3 regions of the Pseudarthrobacter sp. NPDC058329 genome follow, and region 2 is predicted to be linked to each of the others. Evidence: riboswitches for the same ligand, from Rfam matches in the RefSeq annotation. Region 2 holds a riboswitch; each other region holds the start of a gene.
The links. A riboswitch is a leader RNA that binds a small molecule or an ion and turns the genes downstream of it on or off. The one in region 2 is predicted to bind cyclic di-AMP.
Positions count from the first base shown of each region.

Region 1: another riboswitch for cyclic di-AMP. It lies ahead of ACFVYC_RS03750 (LysM peptidoglycan-binding domain-containing protein); the one in region 2 lies ahead of ACFVYC_RS20320 (hypothetical protein).
Region 3: another riboswitch for cyclic di-AMP. It lies ahead of ACFVYC_RS14205 (C40 family peptidase); the one in region 2 lies ahead of ACFVYC_RS20320 (hypothetical protein).

Region 1 covers NZ_JBHVZR010000001.1:783,890-789,836, reverse strand. Annotated here, with positions in the region: gene ACFVYC_RS03775 (glucose 1-dehydrogenase) at 1-570, shown strand, start outside; gene ACFVYC_RS03770 (DUF1810 domain-containing protein) at 656-1,099, opposite strand; gene ACFVYC_RS03765 (DNA alkylation repair protein) at 1,083-1,652, opposite strand; gene ACFVYC_RS03760 (TraR/DksA family transcriptional regulator) at 1,649-2,005, opposite strand; gene ACFVYC_RS03755 (dienelactone hydrolase family protein) at 2,072-3,046, opposite strand; cyclic di-AMP (ydaO/yuaA leader) riboswitch at 3,313-3,515, shown strand; gene ACFVYC_RS03750 (LysM peptidoglycan-binding domain-containing protein) at 3,519-4,367, shown strand; gene ACFVYC_RS03745 (YdiU family protein) at 4,449-5,924, opposite strand; gene ACFVYC_RS03740 (APC family permease) at 5,921-5,947, opposite strand, start outside.
Region 2 covers NZ_JBHVZR010000022.1:4,956-10,902, reverse strand. Annotated here, with positions in the region: gene ACFVYC_RS20335 (winged helix-turn-helix domain-containing protein) at 1-807, opposite strand, end outside; gene ACFVYC_RS20330 (response regulator transcription factor) at 1,483-2,223, shown strand; gene ACFVYC_RS20325 (ATP-binding protein) at 2,231-3,727, shown strand; cyclic di-AMP (ydaO/yuaA leader) riboswitch at 3,866-4,016, shown strand; gene ACFVYC_RS20320 (hypothetical protein) at 4,022-4,765, shown strand; gene ACFVYC_RS20315 (glyoxalase superfamily protein) at 4,911-5,285, opposite strand; gene upp (uracil phosphoribosyltransferase) at 5,331-5,947, opposite strand, start outside.
Region 3 covers NZ_JBHVZR010000010.1:111,205-117,151, forward strand. Annotated here, with positions in the region: gene ACFVYC_RS14180 (molybdopterin molybdotransferase MoeA) at 1-1,354, opposite strand, end outside; gene ACFVYC_RS14185 (DUF6457 domain-containing protein) at 1,351-1,644, opposite strand; gene ACFVYC_RS14190 (molybdenum cofactor guanylyltransferase) at 1,660-2,307, opposite strand; gene ACFVYC_RS14195 (HNH endonuclease) at 2,349-2,849, opposite strand; gene ACFVYC_RS14200 (NlpC/P60 family protein) at 3,110-3,883, opposite strand; gene ACFVYC_RS14205 (C40 family peptidase) at 4,049-4,741, opposite strand; cyclic di-AMP (ydaO/yuaA leader) riboswitch at 4,812-5,007, opposite strand; gene ACFVYC_RS14210 (M23 family metallopeptidase) at 5,121-5,942, opposite strand.

The DNA.
Region 1 (5,947 bases), on a different contig from region 2:
CCTGGGGACCTGAAGGACCCTGTTGCCTGCCGCGAGGTTGTCGACACCGCCGTTGCCGTGCTCGGTGGGGTGGACATCCTGGTCAACAATGCCGGCAAGCAGGTTGCCCAGGAGGCGCTGGCCGACATCACCGATGAGCAGTTCGACCACACCCTGAAGACAAATGTGTACGCGATGTTCTGGCTGACGAAAGCTGCCCTCCCGCACCTGCCCGCCGGGTCCACCATCATCAACACCACCTCCATCCAGGCCTACAACCCGTCCCCCACGCTGGTGGACTATGCCACCACGAAGGCCAGCATCAATAACTTCACCAAGGGTCTGGCCCAGCAGCTGGCGCCGAAGGGCATCCGCGTCAACGCCGTGGCACCAGGGCCCATCTGGACGCCGCTGCAGGTCAGCAGTGGCCAGCCCAAGGAGGAACTGCCGGAGTTCGGCCAGTCCACTCCCCTGGGCCGCGCAGGGCAGCCGGCCGAGCTCGCCCCGGCGTACGTCTTCCTGGCATCGCCGGAGTCAAGCTATGTGGTGGGGGAAACGCTGAACGTTAACGGCGGCAACCCCACGCCGTAGCGCCAGGCTTCTCTCAAGTAGTCCGACGGCGGTTCCTGGCGCAGGGTGCGCGAGGAACCGCCGTCGGCCGTTTATCCTGAGCCCTTTATTTGCCGTCCTGGTCGGCCAGAAGGTCGTCGGTGGCGGCGTCAGGCTGTCCGTCGAAAAACCGGGCCAGGACGGTCTTGAAGACGGTTTCGCCGGGAGCTGCGCGCAGGAACAGTGTCATGGATGACTGCAGCTTGCGGGCATCGATGCTGCCCAGGATGTCCTCCGCGGCACCACCGGCGTGGTTGGTGACGGCCAGGGCGCATTCGAGCAGCCGCGGGCCCAGCACCGCATGGTCCAGGTAATCCCGGGCTTCAGCGAGGGAGCTGATGGCGTAGCGGCGTGACATGTCACTGTGGCCCAGGCCGGCGATCTGGGGAAAGATGAACCACATCCAGTGGCCGGACTTGCTGCCCATCTGCAGTTCTGCGAGCGCCTGGTCATACGTTCCGCCGCTGTCCTGCGCGGCGACGAATCGTTCCAGGTCATAGGGTTCGGTCATGGGTGTCTCCTTGTGGTGGGGCTGCGGGTCTGGACTGTTGCTCAAGGTAGCAGGCGGCGGCGCGCAACTGGCCATCCGGGTCGGTCCGCCAGCGCGCCAGGACAACATGTGCGCGCTGCCGGTCGCGCCCGCGGAGCCGGTCCAGGAACGGCGCAACGACGTCGGCCAGCAGGGGCCCGGTCAGCTCCGGCGTCCCGGCAGACCGCAGGAAACCCTCGATCCGCGTCAGGTCCGAGTGGCGCAGGAGTGCCTCTTTGGACTGCAGCAGGACCACGGCGGCGAGCCGACGTTCATACACTGCCCTGGAACCGGGCCGGGGCATGCCCCACAGGGAGGACGCCAGCTGCACCACGCCGTCGTGGTCCAGGTCCTTGTACTTCCGCAGGGCGTCGCGGATGGTTCCCCGGACAGCCCCGACCGAGGAACCGTAGGAGGCGAGCTGTCCTCCCAGCCTGCCTTCGACGTCGTCCGCCCGGTACCAGGCGCCTTCGTTCCGGAGCGTCCGGTCAACAAATTCCGCGGCAGCCGCCACCTTCTCCCTGCCGCTGCTCATCGACGGCCTGCCGAGGCGTGCCGGATGCAGAACGGCGTCCACGGGCGTGCCTCCAGCCGGCCTTCGGCGATGGCTTCCCCGCAGACGGCGCAAATCCCGTAGGTTCCGTCCGCGATTTTAGCCAGGGCCGCGTCCACCTGGTCAAGCCCGGCACTGCTCTGCTTCAGCAGGGCCGACGCCTGGGACAGTTCGAAGGCGATGGTGGCGCCCTCGGGGTCATGTTCGTCATCCACGTTCGAGTCCTGGCGCGCCGAGTTTGCGGAGGCTATATCCGCGCGGAGGGCCGGAAGGAGGGCCAGCTTCCGCTCCCGCTCCTCCTCCAGGAGGAGCCGGAACCGTTCGTAGTCAGGCATGGCAAAAGCCTAGCGCGGGGTCAGTACCAGCCCTGCCTGTCGTGGGGGCGAGTCAGATCCCGGGCCCTAAACGTGCTGGCCGAACCACGCGAGCGTGTCGTTCCACGCGGCCGTGGCCTGGGCTTCGTTGTAGCGGTCGCCGGTGTCGTTGTGGAAGGCGTGGTCCACGCCGGGGTAGACAGTGAGCTGGTGGACAACCTCAGTGGCTGCGAGCGCGTCCTTGAGTGCGGGCATGGCACCGGTGATGCGTTGATCGAGTTCCGCGTAGACACCGAAGACTGCGGCCTTGATGCCGGGCACCTTGCCCAGGTCAGGGGCGGGACCATAGAAGGCCGCCGTGGCCTTCAACCCCTCAAGCTCGGTTGCCGCCTGCCAGGTGATGCCGCCGCCGAAGCAGTAGCCGGTCATGGCAATCCGTTCGCCGTCCACAAAGTCCTGGACGCGGAGATACTCCAGCGCCGCCGTGAAGTCGGCAACGTGGCGCTGGGCTCCGGCCTGGGTGAGGGCGCCGGGAACAGCGTCGCGGTCCATGCCCGCCGTCCCGCCTTCCCTGCTCAGCAGGTCAAGCGCAAGGGCAACGTAGCCCGCCTTCGCAAAGCGCCTCGCTACATCTTCGATATGTGGGGTCAATCCGCGGTTCTCATGGCAGATCAACACGGCAGGGCTGCGCCCCTCCCGCTCCGGCCTGGCCTGGTAGGCACTGACGGAGGTTCCTCCGGACATGAACTGTACGGTCGCCGTCGTCATTCCTGCCGCCCCCTCCGGAACGGAGAGCGGGCTCTTCGCCCCGGGGACGGAACCTGCCCCGGCCGTGCTGGAGGCGGACGGTGTCGAAGGTACCGGTGTAGGCATGGGGTCGGTGCTCCGGGGCACCTCGCTGGGAGTGCAGCCCACCAGCAGCATCGCCCCCGCGGCTGCCGCCATGCTGCCAGTGATAAACGCCACTCGCCGGGTGAAGGTGCGCTGGCTTAGAGCCCCGGCACGGTAGTCGTCAAAGAACTCTTCGATCAGGTACTTCTCGTACTTGCCAAGCTGGGTCACGTGGCCTCCTTCAGGTCCGGATATCCTCCTACCCGTCGAGTCCCCAAGCAAGGTAAAGGCGACACTTTCGGCCGAGCTTTATTACTTTGTGATAAAAAACACGGCACGCATCCGCGGCGCGCCTATCTCGCGAGGTCAAGTCTTCATGGCATGGGGAATCCACTCGATTGATAAATCCGAGAGAAGCAACTCGTATGTTATCCAAATGTGACAATCCGGTGAAGATCAGGATATGGTCTTCAGGTGTCCCTCCCAGACGGGACATTCCCCTCAGTATGCCGAGCCCTGCCACTGACCCGGGAACCAACGCTTTCCAGCTGGCAGGGACGGGGGAACCAAGTTTCCGCGGCCTCACATGAGGCCTTGGGGTTAAGTCGTTAGCGCCGCCGAACATTTCGGACTCGCTCCCGGCCGGGTATCTCCAACCCGAACCCGACAGCTCACCCCGCAGGCATGGGAGAGGCGATCAACCGTGTCAAAAAATTCCATTACCGCCCGTCACCGCGCGACTCCGGCCCGCTCAATCGCGCTCCAGGGCTTGGCTGTATCAGCCAAGTCGCTTGGCCGCCCGGCGCTCGCCGTTGCAGCAGCATCAGGCATTGCCTTCGGTGTCGGCGCCCCGGCCCACGCAGGCGTAACCGGCCCGGACACCACCGAGACCACTAACACCCAGGCATATGCGGCACCGGCTGCTGCTGTGGCTGCCCCCGCAGCGGCTGCGGGCCACGTGCACACCGTTGTTTCCGGCGACACTTTGGGAGCCATCGCGGCGGCCAACGGAGTAGCCCTGAACGATGTCCTGTCCGCCAATGGGCTGTCGATCGACACGATCATCTTCCCCGGCGACCAGATCCAGATCGCCGGCGCCGGCGCTGTTGCAGCCGCTCCTGCCGCTGCTGCGGCTCCCGTCAAGGCTGCTGCCCCGGCCAACACCGGAATGAACCTGTCCTACGCCTCCACGTCGCCGGCACCTGCTCCGGCTCCCGCCCCGGCAGCTCCCGCAGCCGCCGGCACCGGCACCGGTGCAGCCATCCTGGCGAACGCTTACGGCCAGGTGGGCGTCCAGCAGGACTGCACCGCCATGGTGGAGAAGGCTCTCCGCTCCGTTGGCAAGACCGTCGGTGACCTTGCCCCGGGACAGTTCTACCAGTACGGCACCACTGTGGGCACCCCGGCTCCCGGTGACCTGGTGATCACCGCCGGTCACGTCGGCGTCTTCGCCGGCAACGGCCAGGTTGTCAGCGGTGGCGTGGACGGCTTCAAGACCGAAGTCCACTCCATCTCCTGGCTCAGCGGCGCTTCCTTCGTCCGCGTAGCGTAGCTCCACCACGCCCAACAGGGGCGGCAGACGGGATCTTTCCCGGCTGCCGCCCCTGTTTTGCGTGCTCAGGAGCTGACCTGCTTAGGTGCCGCAGAAGGTCTGGTAGCTGCCAAAGTCCTCCGACGCCCCTTCGGTGTAGCGTTCCAGTCCCGGCCGCTCATCAAACGGGGCACGGACCACTTCGAGGAGCCGGGTGAACGGATCAAGGTCTCCCTCCGTTGCTGCGGCGAGTGCTTCCTCCACCAGGTGGTTGCGCGGAATGTATGCGGGATTGACCCTGTCCATCAGGTCGGCGTCCGGTTTCAGGTCATGCCACCGTTCAACCCACGCGTCGAAGCCGGCCAGGTCAAGGACCATCCCGCGTGCAGGACGGTTGTTCCCCCTGGCCGCGTGCGAAAGATTCCGGAAGAACAACGTGTAGTCCACTGGTCCGTCCTTCAACAGGGCCACCAGACTGTCCACCAGTTCCGAGGCCTCCTCGGCCTCGGTGGTCCCGGCAGGGGCTTCCGTCAAGCCGAGTTTGGTTTTCATCCCTGCGAACCAGGCGTCACTGTACTGGCGGCGGAACATGCCAAGTGCTTCCACGGCGGGGGCCACGGCCTGTTCCTGGTCCTCATTGAAGAGCGGCAGCATGGCCTCGGCCAAGCGGGCGAGGTTCCACTCCGCGATGACCGGCTGGTTGGCGTAGGCGTACCGGCCGCCGACGTCGATGGAGCTGAAGACTGCGGCCGGGTTAAAGGCGTCCATAAAGGCGCAGGGCCCGTAGTCGATGGTTTCTCCGGAGATGGTCATATTGTCCGTGTTCATCACGCCGTGGATGAATCCCACCAGCATCCAACGGGCCACCAGTTCTGCCTGCGTGGCCACCACCCGTCCGAAGAGCGCCAGGTAGGGGTTATCGGCCTGGGCGGCTTCGGGGTAGTGCCGGCTGATAGCGTGGTCCGCCAGGCGGCGCAGCAGGTCCATGTTTTCCGTGGCCCGAGCGTACTGGAAACTGCCCACGCGCAGGTGGCTGCTTGCCACCCTTGTCAGTACTGCTCCCGGAAGCATCGTGTCCCGGCGCACCGGGCGGCCGGTGGCCACCACCGCGAGGGATCGCGTGGAGGGGATGCCGAGTGCGTGCATCGCCTCGCTCACGAGGTACTCCCGCAGCATGGGTCCGACGACGGCGCGGCCGTCCCCGGCGCGGGCAAAGGGTGTGCGGCCCGAGCCTTTCAGGTGGATGTCCCGCAACCGGCCGTCCGTTCCCGTCACTTCGCCCAGAAGGAGCGCACGGCCGTCCCCGAGCAGGGGCGAGTAGCCGCCAAACTGGTGGCCGGCGTAGGCCTGGGCCACCGGCGTCGAGCCCTCCGGAACGTGGTTGCCCAGGAGGAGCCGGACGCCCTCCGTGGACCGAAGGTATTCCGCATCAAGCCCCAGCTCCCCGGCCAGCTCTTCGTTAAGGACCAGCAGTTTCGGCTGGGGCGCCTCCTCCGCCTGCCAGGGAACAGCCAGCTCCGACAATTCCCGGGCAAACCGCCCATCCAAGGTGACCGTTGATTCAGCAGCAGCTGTCATTTCCTGAGACTCTCCTCGTGGTT
Region 2 (5,947 bases):
GCCCTGGCCGCGGACGGTGCGCACGGTGTTGGCGAGGCGGCCCAGCTTGGAGCGGAGGCGGCGGATGTGGACGTCGATGGTGCGCTCGTTGGGTACCTCTTCGGCGTTGCGCCACAGGCCTTCGAGCAGTTCGTCGCGGCCCACGGTGCGGGTGCCGTTTTCCACCAGGTAGTTCAGCAGTTCGAACTCCTTGAACGTCAGGTTCAGGGATTCACCGTCAAGGTGCACTTCGCGGCGGGCGAGGTCGATCAGGACGCCGGAGGGACGCGGTTCCTGGGGCTGCTGCGGCCGGGGGGTTTCGGTGCGCTGCCGGGTGTTGACCGTGGGGTCGCCGAAGGTGGAGCGGACGACGTCGAGCGCTGAGCCGGGCGTGCCGGCCGGGGCGACGGCAACAGCGGCGTAGCTCTCGGCTCCGGTGACCAAGGACTGGGCGTAAGCGCGGATCTCCTGGGCAAGCTTGGCGATGGAGGTGCCTGCGGCGGCCGCGGTTTCCTCATCGATCCCCATGTACAGAACGAATCCGCGGGCAACGTTGTCGTTGGCAACCGGGCGGACCGGGTTCGGTCCTGCCACTACGGGCGTGGGGGCAGTGACCGGCGCAGCCTCGGCCGCCGGGACGGCCCGGAGCTGGCCGTAGGAGTTGGGGTTGTAACCCTGGGGGCCGTATCCCGGGCCGGGGAAGCTGCTTCCCGAGGTTGCGGGAGCGAGCGACGTGCGTGGACCGAAGCCAGGGCGGAGGCCTGAAGGCTGGCCACCCTTGGCGGCGTTACGGACAGAAATGTGGACGTATCCGGATGCAACTGACATGGATTGCTTACCTCAATGTGAATGGCCGTCATCGCGGCTCGAATGCTGGGTTCCCGGCAATAAAACTGGGGAGGACGCCCGACGCTGGGCTGGGGCGTATGCCTACGAACTTCGGGGGTGGGAAGGTCAGGCGTACATTCGACAACAGCGCATGTCGACAGCAGCGGATGTGCTGGGCCAATTGTCTGCGGCTGCAGGTGCTGTTGAGTTCTTGTTCACAATGGAAGTGTGCAGCGTAACAATGCTAACTTGCAAGTAACAATGGGCGCTTTGGTCCGCATATTGAGACAAAAGCGCTTAATGTGCCGCAAGTCACGATTCTGGACAATGGTCAGATTACTGATCATTATCTAATTTTCAGGGCCTTGTCCTGACCTTGCCAGAATTTAATTCGCAGATCACGAATCTCTGGAACTTTTTCTTCAGATGTCCCGGAAATGCCGAAATCGTCCTCGCTCTGTCCAGCGGCACCCGGAGCCGGACAGAAAAAATCCCTCTTCCGCCGCGGCCAGGGCGATTGCATCCGGGAGGCAAGCTGTGCGGGCTCGCGTAGACACAACTCGCACCGAGGCAGCCGCCACCCCCCATCAGCACCCAGCTCGCTAGGCTGGGATTCACAGCTGAGGCACAGGAACCCCATAGCCGCGGCTAACCGATCGATCGGAGAGTTGTCCCATGGCCACTTCGCACTCCATGACCAACAACCTCCCCCAGCTCTCCCACCCGGACGGATCCCCCATCCGCGCCCTGGTGGTCGACGACGAGCCAAGCCTGTCCGAGCTCATGAGCATGGGCCTGCGCATGGCCGGCTGGTCCGTGGCGGTGGCCGCCGACGGCCCCGAGGCAGTAAAGCTGGCCAAGGACTTCCGCCCGGACGTCCTGGTGCTCGACGTGATGCTGCCGGGGTTCGACGGCGTCGAACTGCTGGGCAGGATCCGCGCCTTCGCGCCCGAGGTGCCCGCGCTGTTCCTGACAGCCAAGGACGCGATCCAGGACAGGATCGTGGGCCTGGCGGCCGGCGGCGACGACTATGTCACCAAGCCCTTCAGCATGGAGGAAGTCCTGCTTCGGCTGCACCGCCTGGTCCAGCGCGCCGGCGTCGCCGCCATGGACACGGCAGAACTGGTGGTGGGCGACCTGGTGCTCAACGTGGATACGCGCGAGGTCACCCGGGCGGGCGACGAGCTGCAGCTCACGGCCACCCAGTTTGAACTGCTCCGCTACCTTATGGAGAACCCCAGGCGCGTCATCAGCAAGGCGCAGATCCTGGACCGTGTGTGGAACTACGACTTCGGCGGCCAGGCCAACATTGTGGAGCTCTACATCTCCTACCTGCGCAAGAAGGTGGACGCCGTGCACCCGCCCATGATCCACACCGTGCGCGGCGCCGGGTACGTCATCAAGCCTGCGGAGTAGGCACACCATGGCGTCACCTCGGACGGCCCGGCCCCACCGCAGGAGCTGGCTTAAGCCCGGCACCTGGCACCTGCGCACGCGCCTCATCCTCCTGGCCATGGCCCTGCTGATCGCCATTTGTGGTGCCGTGGGCGTTGCCAGCTATGCCTCCATGGACGCGTTCCTCACCCGTCAGCTGGACGAGCAGTTGAGCCAGGCGGCGAACCGCTCCAACGATCCGGGCCGCCCTCCCGGCGGGGGCTTCAACGGGAGGGACCCGCTGGACGCCCGGGGCCAAAGCGTGGGAACCATGAACGCCCGGATAGTGAACGGGCAAGTCACCGGCGGCGGGTATCTCACCTCGAACACCACCCGGTCTGCACTTTCCACCGAGGACAAGCAAGCCCTGCTGGCGCTCGCGGAGGACGCGCAGCCCGTGGACCGCACCCTGTCCAATGGCGGTTACCGGCTGATCGCGGTGAAAACCGACTTCGGCGATGTCCTGGTGACAGGGCTTCCCCTCGCCGTGAAGGAAAGCACGCTCGCGTCCCTGGTGTGGACCTTTGTGTTCGTGTCCCTCGGCGGCCTGTTGCTGATCGGACTGGTGGGCACCGTCCTCATCCGCCGCACCATGAAGCCGCTCGAACAGCTGTCCGAGGTTGCCACCCGGGTTTCCCGGTTGCCGCTCGACGCCGGCGAGGTGGCGCTCGCGGTGCGTGTCCCGCCGTCGAACTCCAATCCGGGGACGGAAGTGGGCAGTGTGGGTCACGCACTCAACCTCATGCTGGACAACGTGGCAAACGCGCTGCAGGCGCGGCAGAAGAGCGAAACAAAAGTACGCCAGTTTGTGGCTGACGCCTCCCACGAGCTGCGCACTCCCCTGACCGCCATCCGGGGCTACACCGAACTCATGAGGATGACGGAGGATTTCACCCCCGACGGCAAAAAGTCGCTGGCCCGCGTGCAGAGCCAGTCGGAGCGGATGACCGCGTTGGTGGAAGACCTGCTCCTGCTGGCGCGGCTGGATGAGGGCCAGCCGCTGAAGCTCAGCGAGGTGGACCTTACGCAGCTGGTGATTGAAGGCGTCAGTGATGAAAAGGTGATGGCCCCGGGCCATAACTGGCGCCTGCAGCTTCCGGATGAACCCATTGTGGTCAACGGCGACCCCTCCCAACTGCGCCAGGTGCTGATGAACCTGTTGTCCAACGCGCGGAAACACACGCCTGCCGGCACCACTGTTGTTACCGGAGTGGGCCGGACGGCAGACGGCGCTGCGCTGGTCACGGTAACGGACGACGGCGGCGGGATCCCTCCGGAGTTCGTGGACCACGTGTTTTCGCGGTTCGCCCGTGCAGACGCGGCTCGAAAAGGCACGGGAGACCAGGCCGGGGCTTCAGCTGCCGAAGGGACGAGCGGTCTTGGACTGTCCATCGTGGAGTCCATTGTCGAAGCCCACGGCGGAAGGGTAACGGTGACATCACAACCGGGGCGCACAGAGTTCGCACTTCAGCTGCCTCTACCGTGACACTTGCGAGCAAGGCGACGCGCCGCCGTCGTGATCTCTGTTACCAAAATGTGACTTAAGCGCCGCATCCCTGTACCGTTGATTGGGTGCGGTCCGGCGTTCGGGCCGCATATCCGGATGACGCCAAGCTCTGCCACTTCCCGGATTCCGCTTGAGTCAAGGCAGAGGCGGGGGACCCACCGTCCCGGGCACTAATTGCCCTTGGGGTTAAGCCAGCACGTGATCTTTCCGTGTGGCCGGATGCCCTCATCCGAACCCGACAGCTAACTCCGCAGGTGTGAGAGGCGATTCAACATGTTCAAATTCCCGGTAAAACCACGCCCAAAAAACGAGTCCGCGCCGCAGGCCGGGCCGGAAACCGGCAGCAGGATTCCTTCTTTGGGCAAGCGCGCCGCCGTGGTGGCCGCATCCTGCGCACTGCTCATTGGAGTGGGCGCTGCGGGACAGGCAACCGAAACCAGCATCCGCGTAGCAGCCACCGAGACGCAGGCCGCCCAGGCGGAGTCCAACCTCAGCATCGAGAAGAGCGAGATCACGGCGAATCCCGCTCCCGAGTCCGCCGCCCCGGCCGTGCCGGACATCAATGTGGTGCCCCAGGCCGCCGAGCCCGCACCGGCGCCTGCTCCCGAGCTTGCCCCGGCACCGGCTCCCGAGCCCGCTCCGGCACCTGCTCCCGCTCCAGCTCCGGCTCCGGCTCCCGCACCTGAGCCTGCCCCCGTCGTCGCGGTCAATGATCCCGCCGGCGCCCAGGCTTATGCCGCCAGCCAGCTGGGAAACTACGGCTGGGCTCCTGACCAGATGCAGTGCCTGAAGACCCTGTGGACCAAGGAGTCGGACTGGACCACCACGGCCACCAACCCGAGCAGCGGCGCCTACGGCATCGTTCAATCCCTGCCGGCCGAGAAGATGGCCAGCGCCGGTGCGGACTACCGCACCAACTACCGCACCCAGATTAACTGGGGCCTGAACTACATTCAGGAGCGTTACCAGTCCCCGTGCGGTGCCCTGAACTTCCACCTGTCGAACAACTGGTACTAAGCACGCAGGTACCACAAAACGCCTGCCCTCGCGGCCCGCACCTTATTGGGGGGCGGGCCGCCTGGCGTCTGCACCGGGCCTGGCTACGTCAGTGCCCGGTGCACGGGGATGTCAGCCGCCGCTGACCGGGTGTCGGGGAGCCTGCTCAGGCGTCACGGCCCGGGATGTACTGGACTGCCCACCTGTTGCCATCGGGATCGGCAAAGTACACGAAGTGGCCCCAGTCCTGCACGTCCACGTCGCTGACGTCCACTCCGTTGTTCTTGAGGTGTTGATGGGCGGCATTGATGTCACTGACCACCAACTGGAGGTTGGAGCCCGTACCGGGAGGCGCATCCGTAAGCCCGTCCCCTATGCAGATCGAGCAGGCCGATCCGGGAGGTGTCAGCTGGACAAAGCGGATGGAGTCCGTTGGCCGCTCATCAAAGTCGGCGTTGAACCCCACCTTGTTAACGTAGAAGTCTTTGGCGCGGTCCACGTCCGACACAGGGACATACACAAGTTCGAGTTTCCAGTCCATCCGCACAGGCTAGCGGCGGGACGCGGAATCCAAAAGGCTTGAGGACTACCCGGCGATGCCGTAAAGGCGGTCGCCCGCATCCCCCAGTCCGGGGACAATGTAGGACTTTTCGTTGAGCTTTTCGTCGATGGAGGCAAGGACGATGGTCACATTGGCGTCTGCGAGTTCTTCCTCGAGCTTGGCCAGGCCTTCCGGAGCGGCCAGCAGGCAGATGCAGGTGACGTCCGAAGCACCGCGCTTGAAGAGGAACTTGATGGCTTCGCGCAAGGTTCCGCCGGTTGCGAGCATGGGGTCCAGGACAAAGATCTGGCGGTCCGTAAGGTTCTCCGGGAGTCGCTCGGCGTAGGTGATGATGTCCAGGGTTTCCTCGTCCCGGGCCATGCCCAGAAAGCCGACCTCTGCAGTGGGAACGAGTTTGGTCATTCCCTCGAGCATGCCGAGGCCGGCGCGCAGGATGGGGACCACCAGGGGGGTGGGCTTGGTAAACGCTGTGCCAACCGTGGTGCTGACCGGTGTTTCGATGGTGACTGGCTGGGTGCGGACCTCGCGCGTGGCCTCATAGGCGAGCAGTGTTACCAGCTCCTCCGTCAGCTGCCGGAAGACCGGGGACGGGGTGTTCTTGTCCCGCAGGACCGTGAGTTTATGGGCGACCAGCGGGTGGT
Region 3 (5,947 bases), on a different contig from region 2:
CCGGGCCCTTGGCCGCGGGTTTGGCGGCCGTCCTGCCCGGCCGTGCCGCAGTCCTGGCCTTTGCTTTGCCGGCAGGATCTGCGACTGCAGGGATGGGTGGTCCCCACGGCAGCGCCACTGCCGGCACGGGCTCGCCGAGCTGCACCCCGTGCGGCGGCACCACCATCACCCCGTCGGCCGACGCCAGCCCGCGCATCATGCCCGGGCCGGTGTGCTGCGCCGGCGACGCCATCCCATAGAGAAGCCTGAAGGGCATCAGGCGCGTGCGCCCAGGATCGGGTTCGATGATGCTTCCGCAGGGTACTTCGTGCACCGGCGGCAGGTTGCCGTGGCCCAGCGCAGCGAGCAGGGGCGCACCTACAGTGACCAGCGCCATCATCGCGGCGAGCGGGTTTCCCGGAAGGCCGAGCACAAATCGGCCGTCCGGCAGTTCCGCCAGGACAGCAGGGTGTCCTGGCCGCATGGCGATACCGTCGATGACAAGCCTGCCGCCCAGTTCCGCCACCGCCTGGCGGAGGTGATCCGTGCCTGAGAGGCCCGTCCCGCCCGTGGTGATAACGACGTCGGCCGGCAGGTCCGGAGCGCCGGGCACCTCGGGTACAACGTCCTCGAGGGCGGCCAGCCATTCGTCGTAGGAGTCCCCGATCCTCTGCTGTTCCCCCGCGATGCCTCCCAGCAGGTCCACCACAGCCGGCAGCTGTGGCCCGAAAGTGTCCCGCACCTGGCCGGGGACCGGCACTCCGTGGTCGACGACTTCGGAGCCGGTGAGCAGCAACCGGACCAGGGGTTTTCCCTGGACCTGCAGTTCGTCATAACCGGCAAGCGCGGCCAGCGCGAGATGGGCAGGGTTGAGCACCACTCCTGCCTTGACCAGTACGTCCCCGGCCAGGGCTTCCTCCCCGGCTTTCCGGATGTGCTGGCCGTTGCGCGGCTCGCCGGGCCGGGCGCTTCCGCCGGTCATGAGGACAGGCAGGCCGTCGTCGTCGGTGCCCAGCAGGGCGCTCTCGCTGCGCAGCACCGCTCTGCCGCCGGGCGGGATCAGCCCGCCGGTGACAATGAGGCTGGCCTGGTGGGGCGCCAGCCGTGTACCGGGTTCCACCAGGATCCACGGGCCGGTCCCGTTAACCGCCCAGCCGTCCATGGCCGAGGACGCGTAGTGGGGCATGTCCTGCAGGGCCGCAATGTCCTGGTCCAGCCTGCGGCCAAGGGCCAAATGCAGGGGAACCGGTCCGGATGGAATGGGCGTGGCTGCTTCGAACGCGGCCAGCCGTGCTTCGTCCCAGGTGTGGGCCAGGTGCCGCGGTGCCTCCGGCGGGTCCGTTGAACTCCGTTCTTCCCCGGGTTCCGCAGTCATTCGCCGGGAGTCCCGGCGGCTTCAGCATCGTAGTCGGTGGCCAGGGAACGCGCCACGGCCAGGGCCCCTTCCATGGACGCGGCATCTGTGCTGCTTCCGGCGGCCGAGGCCAGGCCAGCGGCGTAGCCGGCAATAAAGGTGGTCAGCGGCGCCGCCGGCCGCACAACGGAGTGGGCTGCTACACCAGCGAGGGCGAGGATGGCATTGACGTCCACCTGTACGTCTTCCAGCTCATAGGCCTGAAGCAGGGACCTGCACCATTCCTCCAGCGTTTCATCCTGGCTTTTCACGTACTGCCTCCCAATTCAACTGCTGCCGCGCCGGTCCGGGAACGGGTCCCGGCTGCCGGCGTCAACTCCTAGTGCGGCGGCATCATCCCAGGTATCCACATCGTCGGTGGAACCGGTGGGGACGGTGACAAGCTGCAGGTCAAGACTAGCAAGGAGCGCACGCATGGAACCGCTGATTAAGGCATCACGCGACGCCAGTTCCTTGACCGCCCTTGTTAACACGTCTGTGCGGTAAAACCCGGCGAGCTGCTGGGACCTGCCGTCTTCGCCGCACGCCATGAGTCCGTCGGCCCGAAACTCCCTTGATTCAAGGGCTTTCCTCAGCACCTGCACCGCTGACGAGATCCGGGGCATGTCGCAAGCCAGCACCAGGGTAAAGGCGCTTCCGCTGCCGGCATTCGCCAGCGCCTCCAGGCCAGCGGCCACAGCGGCAGCGGGTCCGGCAAACACCGGCTGCTCGCGGCAGGAGAGCACTCCCTCGGGGAGCAGACCGGGATCCGGACCAACCACTACCGCACGGGACGCCCCGGCGGCCGCGGCCAGGGATTTCTCCAGCAGGGTGGCACCTTGGAAGACCAGCCCTTGCTTGGGTACCCCGCCCAGCCGGGATGACCGGCCGCCGGCCAGGATCAGGGCGTCAAAGTCCAACCGGTATTGCTCCACTCCCCCAGCCTAGTCCGGGGGTGGCCGCGCCCAACGTTGAATCAGGCAGCGCGCTCGGGCAGCAGGAACGGATCCCAGGCCGGCGTCGGCTTTTCAAGTTCCTTGATCTGCCAGATGGTCCCATGCGGAGGCTCAGGGACAAACCGCAGTTTCCAGCCCATTTCCGCCGGGGTGTGGTCACCTTTGACGTTGTTGCACCTCAGGCAGGCAGCCACCAGGTTTTCCCAGGATTCGGCTCCTCCGCGTGACTTTGGGTGGACATGGTCGATGGTGTGCGCAGCTTTTCCGCAGTAGGCACATTTGTGCCCGTCGCGTCTGAGCACACCGCGCCGGCTGACGGCAGTGGACTGGTTGTATCTGGGGCGGATGTAGCGGTTCAGGAGGATCACGGACGGGCGGCCCAGAATCTCCTGGGGGCCCACTACGGGGTCCTCCCCTTCAGCCACAACGCTTGCCTTGCCCGTGAGCACAAGCACCAGCGCCCGGCGGAAAGTAATAACCGCCAGCGGTTCATATCCAGCATTCAGAACGAGAGTGCGCATGCACGTACCTCTTCACGGCCGCACCCGTCAGGGGCACGAGGGCCGGCTGCCCTCGGCATGGTCCGGGCTATGGATCGACACCACAAGAGTAAACAAAGAAGTGCATTATCAGCTAATTGCGGGTCCCGGCTTGCTGTATCCGGCAATTGCCGGGGTGGACCGCCCGCAGCTGCGCGGGGTTAAACAGACAGGACCCCTGCCGCGGCGGCGGGGGTCCTGTGTTCGGTACTGCTCAACCGCGCAAGCGCGGCTGCGAGGTGTCAGTTGACGCGGATGAATACCGGGCCGGAACCTACGTTGGCGCTGAACACAACGGTCTGGTTGCCGTTGTAGCCACCGTGGACTGCCTGGCCGTTGCCGGCGTAGACAGCGATGTGGGCCATGCCGGAACCGCCGTTGGCGTAGTAGATGAGGTCGCCCGGCTGAGCCTCGGCAGCGCTCACGGTGCGGCCCAGGCCGAGGTAGCCTGCCGGCCAGTCGTGGAAGTTGATGCCCACGGCAGCCAGGGAGTTGGTCACCAGCATGGTGCAGTCCTGCGTGACGCCGAGCTGGGCGTAGGCGGCGGACAGGATGGCTGCACCCTTGCCGCTTGCCGAGGCGGGAGCAGCGGGGGCGGCGGCAGCCGGAGCCGTGGCGGTCACCTTGGCTACAGCCGCCGTCTTTGCGGCGGGAGCAGGCGCCGGAGCGGCTTCCTGAACCTCAACCTCGGGCTCCGGGGCTTCCACAACGGGAGCCGGCGTGGTGGTCACAGCAGGCTTCTCGAAGGAGATGGCGATGGTGGAAGCAGCGGAGATCGGAGCTTCAACCGTTGACTCAACTTCCAGGGTGGAAGCCGGAGCGGAGTCCCGCTGAACGTTGGCGTCAGCAGCATTGGCGGCGAGGCCGCTGGTCAGGACCAGGCCGGAAGCGGCTGCGATAACAGCTGCCTGGCGTCCTACGCCGCCGGCGTTGTCGCCGACAGCCTTGGCAATGATGGCCAGCGAGTTGGTCTTGGTGACCTCGGCGCGGTGCCGTGCGGTTGCACGAGTAGTCATCAGTTCTCTCTTTCGTTGTCCTTCACACCGCCGGTAGGCAGCCGAAGGGGACTGGACGCGCCGGCATCTTGGGGGTACGCCGGCACGCCCCGAACGGGGATGTGGTGATTTAGCGAAAAGCGTGTTTGGGCAAAGAAAAAGCCCTTGGACCGTGAGGTCGAAGAACTAGTTCATGGTGTAGAACGAGGAGGTGCCGGTAGCAGCTACCGAGTGCAGCAGCGTTCCCTGGGAGGGGTTCAAAGCGCTGATCATCATGCCGTTGCCGACGTAGATGCCAACGTGTGCGCCACCGTTCTGCATGACCAGGTCACCGGGCTGCGGCGTGGACGTGGGCTTCATTGCGGTCCACGCGTTCACGCGGGGGATGCTGATGCCGGCCTGGGCGTAAACCCACTGGGTGAAGCCGGAGCAGTCCCAGCCGTTGGGGGTGGTGCCGCCCCAGACGTACGGGCGGCCGATGCCGGTGTACGCGATGGCAGCAATTCCGGAGGTGGAAGCCGAGGCGACGGTTTCGGCGAGCTTCTCTTCAGCGGATGCCGGAGCTGCAGCGGTGGTGGCTGCCGTGTTGCCGGTGGTGGCAGCCCGGTTACCGGAGGTGGTGGACAGCGTCCGCACCGTTTCGATCTTCGGCGCTGCGGTGGTCTTGACCACCGGGCGCTCGAAGGAAACGGTAGCCGTGGGCGCCGCAGTTACGGCGAGGGCCGGCTGCGATCCGGACTCGGTGGAAGCGGAGACACCAGCGGTGGTATCCGCGGCGTTGGCCGGCAGGCCCATGGTCAGGATGAGGCCGGATGCAGCTGCGATAACTGCAGCCTGGCGACCTACCGTCCCGGCATTGGCACTAACAGCCTTGGACATGGTGTCCAGGGGGTTGGTACGAACCGTTTGCGCACGGTGGCGCGCAGAATTATGGCGTGAAGACACGAAGGTAGCCTCTCCCAATGCCTACGAGGTGAGCTGTCGGATTCGGATGGGAGTCACCCGGCCGCGCGGCTTCTGGGAAGCTTTTGCGACTTAACCCCAAGGCCTTCAGACTCGAAGGCCAAAATTGGTTCCCCCGCCCCTGCCAGACGATGAAATGCGAACGGACCTTGAGCGGTGGCAGAGTTAGGCAATCCGCACAAGAGCGTCAACTTCGGAAAAGTTGACGCGAGTTAGACGGTACAGCAGTTTCGAACGAATGTCACATTCAGGTCACGGCAGGTCAACATCATTTGATAGCTCACCGTCACTTGACTCAGAGCCAGCCGGTCGGGTCAACGACTTCGCCGTTGACCTGGACCTCGAAGTGCAGATGGCAGCCCGTGGAGGCTCCTGTGGTGCCGCTGAGGGCCACAACATCCCCGCGGGATACCGTTTGCCCCTCCTTCACGCTGAAGGACGAGAGGTGGTTGTACGTGGTTTCCAGGCCATTGCCGTGGTCCACCACCACCCGGTTGCCGCCACCGTACTGGTGCCAGCCAACGAAAGTAACGGTTCCGGTAGCCGCAGCCAGAACCGAGGTGCCGCATTGGGCAACGTAGTCCTGTCCGCGGTGGAAGTCACCGGAGCCACCCGTGATCGGGCTGACGCGGTAGCCGAACGGCGAGGCAGTGCTCATTGCAGCGAGCGGGGCACCGAGGCTTCCGGCGGAAGCGGCGCGGGTGATGGCGCCTGCGGACTGGGCGCTGAGCAGCTGCTTCAGCTTCCCGTCCGGGTCCGCCTGCGTGACCACAGCAGAACGGCTGAAGTCGATCTGGGCTTCCGCTTCCGCGGAAACCTGGGGCTGCGGGGCAACAGAGGACGCTGCAACAGGAGAGGATCCTGAGGCGTCGGTGGCCATCACGGGACTGGTCGCCGGTACGGTCACGGTGAGCACCAGTCCGGTGGCGGCCAAGGCGACGCCGGCCTTCTGGCCGATCCCGCTGGCAGCAGCAAACTCTGTGATCTGGCGGAAGGGACCACGACGCCGGCGCGCATCACGGTGCGGATCGCGGGGGCGTTCCGAGGTGATGACTTCGACAACGCGCGGTGTCGAAGCAGGGACCGCCGCGCGGCGGCGTCCCCTGGGATTCTGCATGGTCA